2 regions of the Lactiplantibacillus sp. B652 genome follow, and region 2 is predicted to be linked to the other one. Evidence: predicted binding sites of a transcription regulator. Region 2 holds the regulator's gene; the other holds the start of a gene.
The links. The regulator LexA, encoded in region 2, represses DNA repair genes until DNA is damaged. The targets are predictions, from matches to a motif close to CNAACANNTGTTNG.

Region 1 (7,384 bases), 200 kb from region 2:
CTTCATCGGTCCAAGCATATTCGGTCCGCATTTGCTTATTCTGCCGCTTCTGTAATCGATACAGTGGCGGTAAGGCGATGTAGATTTTGCCTGCATCGATCATTGGCCGCATGTATTTGTAGAAGAAGGTCAATAACAGAATTTGAATATGGGCACCATCGGTATCCGCATCGGTCATGATGATGACTTTGTCGTAGTTGCTGGCCTTAATATCGAATTCTGGACCAACCCCCGCACCAATCGTGTAAATCATCGTGTTGATTTCTTCATTTTTAACAATATCTGCCAGTTTGGCCTTTTCTGTATTTAACACTTTACCACGTAACGGTAAAATCGCTTGGAACTTACGGTCACGGCCTTGTTTGGCAGAACCACCGGCCGAATCCCCTTCGACGAGGAACAATTCATTTTTCTTCGCGTTCTTGGATTGTGCAGGCGTTAGCTTTCCGGATAGCAACCGTTCTTGCTTGTGACGGCGTTTACCATTCCGGCTCTCATCGCGGGCTTTGCGTGCGGCTTCGCGAGCTTGCCTTGCTTTGGTCGACTTACGGATCAGCATCTGCGCAAATTCGCCATTTTCCATCAAGAAGAATTGCAACTGCTCGCTCACGATATTGTCAACGATCGTCCGGGCTTCTGGAGTGCCTAGTTTTTCCTTGGTTTGGCCTTCAAATTGCAGTAGATTTTCGGGCACACGCAACGAAATAACTGCCGATAACCCTTCACGCACGTCGGAGCCTTCAAGATTTTTATCTTTATCCTTTAACAGGCCGACTTTACGGGCATATTCGTTAAATGCTTTGGTCCACGCGCTCCGGAACCCAACTTCATGAGTCCCACCATCTGGCGTCCGCACGTTGTTAACGAATGACAACAAGTTTTCGGAGTAGCCGTCGTTGTATTGTGCGGCGACTTCCACTTCCACGCCTTCTTTAGTGCCATCAAAGAACATGATGTCACCCAGCGTATCTTTATCCTCGTTGAGATAACTGACAAACGCTTTGATACCATCTTCGTAGTGGAAAACCAGTTCTTGTTCCTGGTTTTCTCGTTCGTCAGTTAACGTGATCTTAACGCCTTTCAACAAGAAGGCTGATTCACGAAGCCGTTCAGCTAACGTCTGAAAATTATAAACGGTGGTCGTAAAGATGCTGGCATCGGGCTTAAACGTCATCGTCGTCCCAGTTGGTTTGTTCGTCTTGCCCTTCTTTTCAAGGGTCCCAACTGGATGACCACCGTCCTTAAAGTGTTCCACGTAGCGATAGCCATCACGGATGATTGTGACAGTTAACTCAGACGAAAGCGCATTAACCACGCTCGCGCCGACGCCGTGAAGGCCCCCAGACGTCTTGTAGCCCCCTTGACCAAACTTACCGCCCGCGTGGAGGACCGTCAAAATAACTTCAGGGGTTGGAATACCGGAAGCATGCATCCCGACTGGCATTCCACGACCATGGTCAACGACGGTAATACTGTTATCTGCGTGAATCGTGACGTTAATCTCTTTCCCATAACCGGCTAACGCCTCATCGACCGCATTATCAACAATTTCATAAACTAGGTGATGGAGTCCGCGGCCGTCCGTGGAACCAATATACATTCCGGGACGCTTCCGAACGGCTTCTAATCCTTCAAGCACCTGGATTGAAGAATCATCATATTTTGGGCTTTTCTTGGCCATTCTCACAACTCCTTTTGAATTTTCTCATCTGTCCCATTCAGTCGAGCAACGGTAACCGTTTTAAAATAGTCCACCGATGCTGAACTTGTCAAGCGACAGTTGTCTTTTTAGATCTTATCTGCTGGCTTGTCATCTGTTAGCATACACTTAATTAATCCGTTTAGCAAACATATGTTCGTGCACGCCATAAAATTAATGCCACTTACTAGCTTACCTCATGTTGATTCTAAGCGCCAGTTCAATGAATAAACTTATTGTGATTCACGACAAGTTCTTAAAATGCGCGGATAATTTGGCTGTAGGCGCTTTAAAAGCTTGAATCACCGGCATTTATCCAATTAAAAATTATCAAAAAATCATTTTATTTTCATAATTCCAGCACATTCTATTATTTTTTTAAATCGATTTAGTCCCACAATCATCAAAAGAATGCTAAAATATTGAGTGATTCTATTGCAGGAGGAACCAATTTTGAAAATATTAATTATGCTGATCGTTGCCTACTTAATCGGCTCGATTCCTTCGGGTGTCATCATTGGCAAGCTATTCTTTCAAACTGATATCCGCTTAGCTGGAAGCGGCAATATTGGCACGACCAATACGTATCGCGTGTTAGGGCCGACTGCTGGGACGATCGTCATGGCAATGGACATCTTGAAAGGCACAATTGCAGCACTTCAACCGACGCTCTTATTTCATATGGCTAATCGCTACACCCTTTTGATCGGATTAGCCGCCATCCTGGGGCACACCTTTTCGATTTACATTGGTTTCAAGGGCGGTAAAGCCGTCGCAACCAGTGCCGGTATTCTGCTTGCCTACAATTGGGAGTTCTTCCTGATTGCGAGTGTCATCATGTTCATCTTAGTCTACACAACCAGTATGGTGAGTGTCGCCAGTATGACGGCATTTCCAATCGTCACCTTAATTGCCATCTTTTATTATCAAGACTGGCTACTTTCCGTGGTGGCACTTGTCCTGACATGCTTCATTTTTTACCGGCATCGCAGCAACATTGCTCGAATTAAAAACGGGACTGAGTCACTGGTCCATTTTGGGATTGGTTGGCGCCGCCAGCAACGCGCTAATCGCAAATAAATTAGAATTTAAAGGTCACACAATTGCGTGTGGCCTTTTTGTTTTGCACGTGGTAAGCTAGGTGCTGTGTTTTTGAGTTGTTTTTTAATTTTAGTTAAAGTAAGAAGTTACAGTATACTTGATTGTCATGCCACACTAAAAAGACCAACAAATTGAGATTCGTTGGTCTTTTTAGTGCGTTATCTAACTTTGCTAAAAGAAACTAATGTCATATTTCGCATCAAACGTCTTATTCGCACCAAGGCGATTAATGCCCATCTTATGGCTTAATTGGCCATCGCTGTCCACGTTATCCGCGATGCCCCACCATGGCTCTAAGCAGACGAATGGCGCTTCTGCGGGGTATGGTGACCACATGCCGACGTACGGTGCGTCTTCAATCGTCATCGCCACCCCATGATCATCTAAATCCGTTTCCAGCATTAAAGTCGTCTCATGATGATCTAGAGCCAAAATAACGGCATCATCTTTGAACAATTCGCGGTTCAGTTCAAGTGGTTTCGTCAAATCTAACTCATCCGCATTGGCCGCATCATTCAGCGGTGCCTTCAATGGAATATGTGAGTAAACTTGGCGTGGCGCCACTCGAATCTGGTAATCCGCCAAGTCCCCATTAGGATCCGCTAGCGGCACATTAAAAGCGGGATGTCCCCCGACTGCAAATAGCAAGTCCTGGTTGGCTGGATTATGCACGTTATAGTTAACGGTCAATTCATGATCCGTCAACGTATAAATCAGACGTAACCGAAATGCATACGGGTACATCGACCGGGTTGCACTGGTATCAGTCAATTCCAAGGTTGCCGTCGTTTCCGTTTGTTTCACGACGGAGAAATCGTTGTCCCGTGCAAAACCATGTTGGCCCATGTGATAAGCTTGACCGGCAACGGTATACTGGTCATCTTTCAAGCGGCCGACGATTGGAAACAGGACGGGTGCATGCCGTCCCCAATATTTCTTATCTGCTTGCCACATATATTCGATGCCATCATTTGACTTTACACTACTTAATTCGGCCCCCGCTTCATTGATTGAAACGGTCAGATATTGATTCTTTAATACGACTGTCATCCGTGTCAACGCCCCCTTTGATTATATTATAAGATATAGCGACTAAGGTCTTTATCCTGTGCAATGTTACCAATACGTTCGTTGACGTAATTTTCTGTGATCGTCACTTCACCCATTTCCATATCTGGGCCTTCGTACAGCAATTCTTCAAGTAATTTTTCAAGAATGGTATGCAAACGCCGCGCACCAATATTTTGCGTCTCATGGTTGACCTTGTAGGCGATCGAGGCAATGGCTTCAATCGCTTCGATCGTGAAGGTCACCTTGATATTGTCTGTACCGATCAAGGCAATATATTGTTTGATCAACGCGTTCTTCGGTTCCGTTAAAATCTTAACGAAGTCTACTTGGCTCAAGTCGTCAAGTTCGACCCGAATTGGAAAACGACCCTGTAATTCAGCAATCAGATCACTAGGCTTACTTTCGGCAAAGGCACCAGAAGCAATAAACAGGATGTGATCAGTGTTGATTGGTCCGTATTTGGTTGAGATTTGAGAACCTTCAACGATTGGTAAGATATCGCGTTGAACGCCTTCACGTGAAACTTCACCAGAACCCTGTTGGCCGCCCTTGGTAATCTTATCAATTTCATCAATAAAAATAATCCCAGTATTTTCGGCACGGACAATCGCGTCGTGATAAATATCCGCATTATTGACTAATTTTTCAGATTCTTCACGCACTAAGATCTCACGAGCTTCTGCAACTGGCATTGTCCGCTTGATGCGCTTCTTCGGCATTAAGGCACCTAAGCTATCTCCCAAGTCGATGCCCATTTGGCCCAACATGTTATTGCTACCAGCAGCAGCCTGTTGTGGATCGTCCATTTCAATCGTGACTTCGGATTGTTCTAAGCGACCGCTCTTGAGCTGATCAGCCACGGATAAGCGTTGGTTACGAACATCATCCGTCACTTCTTCGTTCGATGATTCATTCATGTCCGGTGTTTGCCCATTCTGCATCTGGGTAAACATGTTCATCATGTTTTGAAATTCATTGCCATTTTGCTTGGCCTGCTTCTTTTGTGCGGGCACTAACAGCTTAACGAGGCGTTTATCCGCAGCTTGGACCGCTTTGGCCCGAACGCCGGAGTAAGCCTGTTGCTTTTCCATTTCAATTGCGACGTCCACGAGGTCACGAACCATCGATTCCACGTCACGACCAACATAGCCGACTTCAGTAAACTTGGTCGCTTCGACCTTGACGAACGGCGCGTGCACGATTTTAGCTAACCGCCGCGCAATTTCCGTTTTACCGACCCCGGTTGGTCCAATCATCAGCATGTTCTTAGGTGTGATCTCTTCTTGCATTTCAGCAGACAGTTCCATCCGCCGATAACGGTTGCGCAAAGCGATGGCAACGGCTTTCTTAGCTTGGCCTTGACCAATCACATAGTTGTCCAGCGCAGCAACGATTTGTTTGGGTGTCTTATTGATTTCTTCCATGAGTTTCCTCCCACCTTACAAGGTTTCTGAAATAACGTTATGGTTCGTAAAGATATCGATGTCACCAGCGATGTGGATCGCTGCTTCAGCAACTTCTTTTGCGCTCATGTCCTTGGCATGCAACTGCATTGCCCGCGCCGCTGCTAGAGCAAAGTTACCACCAGAACCGATAGCCAGCACGTCGTTATCCGGCGTAATGACTTCACCGCTTCCTGAAACCAGTAGCATGTCGTCTTTGTTCATAACGATCAACAAAGCTTCCAATTTTTGGAGGGCTTGGTCGCTACGCCATTCCTGTGCTAATTCAACGGCAGCCCGTTGTAAGTTACCAGAAAATTCGTTGAGTTTCTTTTCAAAACGATCTTCGAGGTTAAAAGCATCCGCGACACTGCCCGCAAAGCCAACGACAACTTGGTCATTGTAAATACGACGGACCTTGTGCGCCGTCCCCTTCATGACGACTTTTTCACCCATCGTCACTTGGCCATCACCAGCCATAGCATTATGGCCGTTTTGACGAACGGCACAGATCGTTGTTGCTTCAAATTTCGTTGTCATGTTCAGTCTCCTTTGTCGATTCCCGCGTGGCTCGTGGGAAAAATTGACGATAATCTTGTTGTAAGTGTTCCTTAGTCACGTGCGCGTATATTTGCGTCGTCGACAAGCTCGTATGCCCCAATAGTTCTTGTACGGTCCGGAGATCCGCCCCATTGTTGAGCATCTGGGTCGCAAACGTATGCCGCAACATATGCGGATGAATATCCGCCGTCAAACTGCTCTTTTTCACGATTTGATTGAGCACGTATTCGATGCCACCGCCCGTGATCGGGCCCCCATGCCGGTTGATAAACACGGTCTGATGGGTCTGACCATACTTTTCCATCACGGGTTGCCGACAGACAGTCTGATAGCGTTGCAGGGCGGCGGCAGCGTAACGGCCAAATGGCACGTAACGCTCCTTGTCGCCCTTCCCACGAATCAACATCATTTTGAGGTCATAGTCGATGTCGCTTAATTGCAGATCGACGCATTCACTCAGCCGGATACCAGTCCCGTACAAGACTTCAAGCAAGGCGGCATTACGAGCGCCCATGATACTGTCATCCGCATAGACGGTTTTGAAGAGCACGTCCAATTCCTTTTGATAAAAGAACCGGGGTAAGCGCGCGGCGTGTTTTTTTAGTTGCACGTAGACAAACGGATTCAATTGCGCTAAATCGTTCTTAACTAAAAAGTTATAGAACGACCGTAAGCTTGACACTTTACGAGCAATCGAGTTCCGTGTCAAATGCCGGTCATATAGATGACTCAAATAAACATTGACATCCAACCGGTCAACTTCAGTATACGCTTTCGCGCCGCCGTTTGCCGTTAAGAAATCATTAAAAGCTTGAATATCTTCCCGGTAAGCTGCGGCGGTCTCTTCTGAATATTGCCGTTCGACCCGCACGTATTTCAAAAAAAGGGCCAAATAATCTGTCTCCATACAAAAACCTCCATACGTTGCTACTTTAGCAAAGTATGGAGGAAAACACAATTATGCGCCCTGATAATTAGGTGCAAATATTAATGATTAGTTATTAACGGTCAAGGTTTCGTCTTTGAACGTTGCCAAATCAGCTAACGCGCGTTCTGAAATCGCCGTGTTGCGCTCACGCTTGTCGCGAATCCGTTGACTTAATTTCGGCATAATTCCAAAGTTAGCGTTCATCGGCTGGAAATTATTCGCATTGGTATGCGTAATGTAATGGGCCATTGCACCCATCATCGTATCCGTTGGGAAAACTAGGGGTTCCAGTCCGAGGGCTAAACGAGCCGCGTTGGTCCCGGCGACGATCCCACTTGCCGCACTTTCAATGTAACCTTCCACACCAGTCATTTGCCCCGCAAAGAACAGATCAGCCCGTTGTTGTGTCTGATACGTTGGTAACAACAGTTTCGGTGCCTTCATGAAGGTATTGCGATGCATGACACCATAGCGGACAAATTCGACGTTTTCCAGGCCTGGGATCAACGAGAAGACCCGTTTTTGTTCGCCCCATTTTAAATGCGTCTGGAAACCCACGATGTTGTACAGGGCCCCTGTCGC
Region 2 (7,384 bases):
ATCCATTTTACAAACCGAAACCTAAGTCCCAGTTGCTTTTAATTAACGATTGTCGAAATTAGTCAAACTTAACTTGCGTGTCAGCTTTACCAGTTTCGATGAATTGCTTGTTGCTGTTCATTGAAACGTGCACCATGTTGTGAACGGCAGTTTCAGTGTAGAAAGCCGTATGTGGTGTAATCAAAACGTTGTCACGGTTGAACAAGTTCATGAAGACCTTGTCATCAATCGTTTGACCTTCAAGATCCTTGTTGAAGATCTTAGTTTCGTATTCGTAGGTATCGAGGGCAGCACCGGCAACTTTGCCACTGTCCAAGGCTTTGATCAAGTCTTCTGAGTCGATGAGTGTCCCACGAGCGAAGTTTAAGATGTAGGCGCCATCTTTCATCTTGCTGAAGGCATCCGCATTTAACATGTGGTAGTTATCCTTCAATGCAGGAACGTGTAACGTGATAACATCAGCTTGGGCGTATAATTCGTCCAAAGTATCAACGTACATACCTTCTTTTTCAAGTTCAGCATTCCGGTAAACATCGTAACCGATAACCTTAGCACCGAAACCTTTGAAGATATCAATGGCTGCGCGACCGATACGGCCAGTACCAATAACACCAACAGTCATCGTGTTTAATTCTTTAGCGATGTCTGGAGCCCAACGGAAGTCTTGCTTAGCTAACTTCTTGTTGAACATTGGGGTTTGACGTAATAATTGCATCAATTGCGTTACTGATAATTCAGCAATCGCATTTGGTGAGTATGCAGGTACGTTAGAAATGTTTAAGCCACGTGCTTTAACAGTAGGAACGTCCAAGTTATCAACACCAACGTTACGAAGAGAGATGTTCTTAACCCCTTCGTCGGCTAACTTGTTTAATACTTCAGCAGTATAGTCCTTTTGTTGGTATACATCGGCACCGTCGAAGCCTTTAGCTAAGTCAACGTTGTCTTCAGTAAGTAATTCTGGAACTAATTTTACTTCAACATCTGGGTTTTCTTTCATCCAAGTATCGAAGAATGGACGTTCGTCATCACGTACAGCATATGCAATAATTTTCATTACAAAAATTCCTCCTATATATTGATACATTAAACATTATAACAGTAAATGCCAGAAATAAAATCATAAATTGTGAAAACTTTGCTAAATTTTTACATCGTGTGCTGACAAGTATTTTAGCTTGGCAGCTCTCGATTGATGTTTGAAGGCATATTCGGCCTTTAAGGCGCTTGATTTATCATTGAAAGTTTCATGGTAGATCATTTTAACGGGCCGTCGTGATTTGACCCGCGTATACTTGGCACCCTTCCCGGCATTGTGGGTCGCGAGCCGCCGTTCCAGATTGTCTGTAAAGCCGCCATAGAGGGTCGCGTCTGCACAGAGCAACACATAAAAGTAGTACTGCTTGCCAGTCACTTGGTCAGCATGATGTGTATCAGCAGTTTGTTTGGCCATTGACTCTGTGGAAGATTGTGAATCGGCTGTCGACGCGTTGGCCTTCAGCTTTTTTTGTTTCGACTTTGGCTTTACCGGCTTCAATTTTTGGGACTTCGACTTTGGTTGTGTCGACTGCGACTTTTTTGACCGCGGCTTTAGTGCGACCTGCTTACCTTTCGTCCGTCGCTTAGAAGCCGTAGTAGCTGGCGTCGCTGGTTCAGATTCAACTGGTTTATGCTTTTGTTTCGCCATAAAGTAACGTGTGCACCTCTTTTCCATAGGTGCCATCGGCGTGGTAAACGACTAACGGCGGTAAAATTCGAACGCCGTTTGGTTTGCCGTCCTTGATCATTTCGATCAGGACCATGTTCGCTTCCCGGTCAGCCTTGGGATGCACGAATCGCAGCCGTTTTGGTGCTAAACGGTGAGTCTGCATTAAGGTGAATAATTCATCTAGACGTTCTGGACGATGAACAAAGTAGGCTTTGCCATTCATTTTAAGTAAATCACTTGTCACAGCTAAAATCTGATCCAAGTTGGCCGAAAGTTCATGGCGCGCGATGGCCAGGTGCGGATTGGGATTTTTGACGCTCTGTGGCTGGTCCTTAAAATAAGGTGGATTACACAGCACCGTATCCACGGAATCTTTGGGTAGTTGCTGCGTAATTTTTAATAAGTCTTCATTAAGTACCGTCATCTGCACCGTCAAATCATTCAAAATAACGCTCCGTTCGGCCATATCCGCAAGGCGCGGTTGGATTTCGACAGCGGTGATGTGGCCGTGCGTCTTGGCACTGACAAATAACCCAACGGCACCATTGCCAGCACACAGGTCGACGATTTGACTCTTAGCCCCCTTCGCAACCTGGGCGAAGTCCCCCAATAAGACCGCGTCTAATGAGAACGCAAAGACTTGGGAACTCTGAATAATTTGAACTTGTTTACTATATAGTTGGTCAATCCGCTCATCGGCGTGTAACGTGACATCTGCCATGTTCGGCCACCTCTCTTCTGAATTCACTGCAACGTTATCATACAATTAACTTGCAGAATTTATCAAATTTCGTCATACTGTGAGCAGTTAGTAATTGAAAGGAAGATCGTCATGTTTTATTCATTCATGCGCGGGCTCGTCCGGCTCATCATCACGGCAATCAATGGTCGCCCCCGTTATCAAGGACGCGAAAACCTTCCCGAAGGCGCTTATATCCTGGTTGGACCGCACCGTACTTGGTTCGATCCGCTGTACTACGCCCTCGCCGGCAGTCCAATGAAATTCAGTTTTATGGCTAAGGAAGAATTATTTAAAAATCCGGTCTTGCGGTTCATCCTGGTTCATGCCAATGCGTTTCCAGTCAACCGGAAACACCCCGGTCCGTCCGCCATCAAGACGCCCGTCAAATTTTTGCGAAGCGGCAAATTATCACTGATTATGTACCCTTCAGGAACGCGCCACTCGCAAGAATTAAAAGGCGGTGCGACCGTGATTGCCAAGATGGCGGGTGTCCCACTCGTTCCAACGGTATATCAAGGCCCATTGACCTTCAAACAACTGTTTAGTCGCCAGCAAGTCACCGTACGCTTCGGTGAACCAATTTACGTTGACCGCAAGCTCAAACTCGATGATGCCGGTCAAAAACTAATTGAAACACAAATGTTAACGGCGTTTGATGACTTGGATCGACAAATTGATCCATCCTTCAAATACGTTGATCCTGCTAGTACCAAGAAATAGGTCTAGCCATCAAAAAAGTGTCGGTTGCAACTTGCGACCGGCACTTTTTTGAATGCTTACTTTTTATCGTTTTTAGAAGCAGCCTTCATCGAGTTCAACATCTGATGAAGCTTCTTTTCGGATGGGCGCTGACCCATTTGCATCATCATGCTCCGAAGCATTTCTTCGCTAATCGGCGGGTTTTGCTTCAAGTAGTTTTGCATATAGTGTCGCGCACCAAAGAAACCACCGGTTAAACCGACCAATACACCGATCACGACGATTAAAATCCAAATTCCAGTAGACACAGTCATTCCCCTCCCTTATTACAGTCTTCATTAAACTAGTCTACACAAATTAATAATAAAAGAAAAGGAAAATTTGTCAGTTGGCAAATTTTCCTGAAATCGGTTAATCATCCCGGAGACCGCGATCACGTTGAACCTGGCGGACCTTTTCTGGGGTAACTTCCTTACCGTCCTTATCATAGACCTGAAGCATTTCGACTTGTTGCCGAAACCCAGCCCGGAATTCTTTTAAATATTTTTCGCGTAACTCTTGTCGTTCCGCTTCTTCTAACTCGGTGAGCCCTTCAGCTTTCGCCTTATGAGCCAACTCATTGATCCGAGCGATTAATTCTTTTGAAATCAAAGCAGCAGCTCCCTTCATCAAAGCAATATACACGAAAATGGACACTAAATCAATTAATTGTGTTTGTCAACCGAACATTTGTTTGAAAGCTGGCAAACGCTATGCTACAATTGGTTTAACCATTAATGACAAAAAAATGAGGTGCCAAGATGAGTAAAACATCGGAAAGCAAACAAATGGCCGTTCTCCGTTTTATTTATGAACGCGTCAATGAAAAAGGATATCCGCCAACCGTACGTGAAATTGGCGAAGCCGTTGACTTATCTTCGACTTCCACCGTTCACGGACATATTTCACGGCTTGAAAAGAAAGGGTTAATTCAAAAGGACCCGACTAAGCCGCGAGCAATCGAAGTCACGCCTGCTGGTTTTGAAGCCCTCGGAGTCGAAACAACGCCCCACCAGATTCCAGTGCTTGGGACCGTCACTGCCGGCCAGCCAATTCTCGCAGTCCAAGAAGCAACTGACTATTTTCCAATTCCAAAAGAACTCGAATCATTTGGCGGCGATCTGTTTATGCTGACGATTCGCGGTGAAAGTATGATCAACATTGGCATCATGAATGGTGACCAAGTCATCGTTCGCCGTCAAAGCTCGGCTGACAATGGCGACATCATCATTGCGATGACCGACGAGAACGAAGCCACTTGCAAGCGGTTCTTCAAGGAAGCAGACCATTACCGCCTACAGCCAGAAAATGATACGATGGCGCCAATTATTTTAAATAACGTCTCCGTATTAGGTAAAGTTGTGGGACTCTACCGTGATATGCTCTATCAATAAACACTAATTTAAGGTGGCCTTGTGCCACCTTTTTTATTTTTCAGTCAAACAATCACCACTTCGGAGACGTTTAATTGTAGGTCGTGCCAATTAATCTGGGCGATACGGCTGATTCCACTTTCCGGCCCCGCTACAAACCAGTACAAGTCATGGGTCATGTGATGATTTTGGCATTGCACTGGCTGCCAAAGATAAAATATTTGAATTCCACCCGAACTGGTCGATAGTTCAATGGTATAATGATTATACTATTTCAAACATTGGGAGTTGGTTACATGTTGTTCCTAGCCATTATGGGCTTGATTGTTTTTCTATTAGCATTATTTTCTGTGATTTACGCACGTCAAACCGGTGGTGGTTGGAAGTTTCTGACAGTCGTAACGGTTCTGAGCGCGGTGGTCACCATCTATGCGGTGATCAAATTGCCATACTGGCCTTATAACCAGTCACACGCCGCAACCACCAGCCAGACTGCTTCGAGTTCGACAAGCAGTTCCAGCACGAGTAAGTCTAAAACGACGAGTTTAAGTTCCTCACAAGTTGTCTTTAATGAAGGTAGCGCCAAGCGTGAGGCTGCGACGACTAAGTTGAACGAAGAAAATATTCTCAAACAGTTGCAGGAAAATTACAAGTCAATTGGTACCGTCGCCTTCACGAAAGCCACTAAGACATATACGATTACTCCAACCGGTAAAAAATACGTCAAATCGTTAAAAACGATCAAATCGTATCCTGATGAAAACCAGAAGGCCATCACGACAATCACTTCCAATTTCAAGTCCCTATCCAAGTCGCTTAAAAAGAATTTAGCTGCTGGCTATACGATTCAACTTTTGCAACCTGATACGACAGATAAGACCTTGTTGAGTGTCAAAGATGGTGTCATTACCGCTAATAATTTCAAATAACAAAAAGCACTTGTTCTAGCCATCTTGCTAGTAACAAGCGCTTTTTTATTAAGCCTCACGATCCAAGTACTGGCGTTGCTCATCCTGCTGACCAGTCAAGACGAATCGATGAGGATCATCGGCCACATCAATGGTCTGGTCATCCGCGCGCCAAGCTAACTGTCCGTTGAACAGCTTTTCGTACTCGGACACACTGACCCGTTGACGGCGTGCTAACCGTTGTGGTAACCCAACATCCAAGCCGGCTTGGTAATCTGGTTGCAACTCACCCGTGAAGAATTCACCTTCAGCCCCGGAACCATAACTGAATAAGCCTAAGCGGTCACCGGCCTTTAATTTGTCATCAGTCAACAATTGTGACAACAAACTCAAGTACAATGAGCCGGTGTACAAGTTACCCACCTGTCGATTTAGTTGCCGAGCGTGCTCGAAATGGGCGAGCCAACTCGCTTGTTGGGCATCATCTACTAATGGCAAGGCGCTCCGAAGTGCTTTAAGTCCCATCTTTGTATATGGCAAATGAAAGACGAGCGCCGCTAAATCTTCTGGCTGCATGCCCGTTTTCTGCAAGTATCCCTTGAAGACATCTTGAAAATAATCGATATAGATGTTTGATGAGTATTTGCCGTCCACCAAGGCAGTTGTATGATACAACGGTCGCCAAAAATCCATGACATCTTCACTCAGCACACATGATTCGGTCCCCAGCGCTAAGACTTGAGGATCAGCACTGACTAACATGGCGACTGCACCGCCGCCCTGAGTGGGTTCACCAGGTGTGTTGAGTCCGTAGCGTGCAATGTCGCTACCAATAACGAGTGCTTTCTTATCAGGATGAGCGCGGACGTGGTCTTGCGCCAATTGCAATCCTGCCGTAGCCGCATAACAGGCTTCCTTCATTTCAATGGTACGGACCCGGCGATTCAATCCTAACAGCCGGGCTACATAGATGGCACTGGCCTTTGAGTTATCAATGCCTGACTCCGTTCCAACAATCAGCAAGTCGATTGCTTCAATGTCAGCGGCTGTTAACATCGGCGCAGCAGCGTTTGCGGCTAAGGTCACCGTATCCTGACTCGGTGGGATGACCGCCATCCGTGACTGACCAATTCCAATCAAATATTTGTCAGGTTCTTCCTGACGTGCCGTTGCCAACTCTGCCATATCAACGTATAGATGTGAGGTTGCAAAATGCAACTTGTCAATTCCAACTTTCACGTTCGTTCCTCCAATTTATTCAGACTGAAGCTAGCCTTAATGTGCCCGGCCTAGTGGTCCCAAATAATGAAAATCCGGGTCCTTACCCACGCGGTAACAACTGAATGCCTGACTAATCTCATTATGAAAGGTTACCACAATTGCCGGTGTTGCCCAAGTGGAGGCCGCCCAGAAGACCGTATCATCAAATTCACGGTTATCATTTGGATAACGATGGTAACCCGTTGTACTGTCCCAAATCGTGCCATGCGTATTGAGCCAATCTTCTGCGAGTCCGGCTTCCACTTGAGCCATCACATCCTGGTTATCGCGAATCAGCCGTGCGAGTTTGTCCCAATCTAGCTGCCACGCATGTACTTCTGGCAACTGATTACGCGTGCCAAGCGGCGTATGTTCTAAGGCAATCGGTGTTAAATCCACAAAATCCATGCAACCACCCTTTCAGGCCATGTTCATTAACTATCCGAAGATTTCTCAACTATTATATCATGTTGCCATACATTTATGATTGCCCTAGCTTGACCTGAAACGGGTCCCATAAGTTATGCTTGGCATGAAAAGTTGAAGTAAGCGTTAATCATTTAGTAAGGAGCGAGCAATCATGGGGTTATTCCGTCGTCAGTATCAAATTCGTCTACACCAACCCGTTACCGGTTCCGCCAGGACCATCCAGTCA

Region 1: a site for LexA is predicted at 1,846-1,859, ahead of parE (DNA topoisomerase IV subunit B). Genes of this name have one in related genera too.

What each region holds. Positions count from the first base shown of each region.
Region 1 covers NZ_JAMSKY010000003.1:350,728-358,111, reverse strand. Annotated here, with positions in the region: gene parE (DNA topoisomerase IV subunit B) at 1-1,681, opposite strand, end outside; gene plsY (glycerol-3-phosphate 1-O-acyltransferase PlsY) at 2,153-2,779, shown strand; gene MZO40_RS06410 (aldose 1-epimerase family protein) at 2,972-3,850, opposite strand; gene hslU (ATP-dependent protease ATPase subunit HslU) at 3,877-5,295, opposite strand; gene hslV (HslVU peptidase proteolytic subunit) at 5,311-5,853, opposite strand; gene xerC (tyrosine recombinase XerC) at 5,837-6,781, opposite strand; gene trmFO (FADH(2)-oxidizing methylenetetrahydrofolate--tRNA-(uracil(54)-C(5))-methyltransferase TrmFO) at 6,869-7,384, opposite strand, start outside.
Region 2 covers NZ_JAMSKY010000003.1:155,700-163,083, reverse strand. Annotated here, with positions in the region: gene MZO40_RS05600 (D-2-hydroxyacid dehydrogenase) at 59-1,057, opposite strand; gene MZO40_RS05595 (GIY-YIG nuclease family protein) at 1,142-1,453, opposite strand; gene MZO40_RS05590 (tRNA1(Val) (adenine(37)-N6)-methyltransferase) at 1,668-2,429, opposite strand; gene MZO40_RS05585 (1-acyl-sn-glycerol-3-phosphate acyltransferase) at 2,541-3,170, shown strand; gene MZO40_RS05580 (YneF family protein) at 3,227-3,463, opposite strand; gene MZO40_RS05575 (DUF896 domain-containing protein) at 3,561-3,818, opposite strand; gene lexA (transcriptional repressor LexA) at 3,950-4,582, shown strand; gene MZO40_RS05565 (hypothetical protein) at 4,858-5,490, shown strand; gene MZO40_RS05560 (hydroxymethylglutaryl-CoA synthase) at 5,539-6,708, opposite strand; gene MZO40_RS05555 (hypothetical protein) at 6,745-7,137, opposite strand; gene MZO40_RS05550 (hypothetical protein) at 7,310-7,384, shown strand, end outside.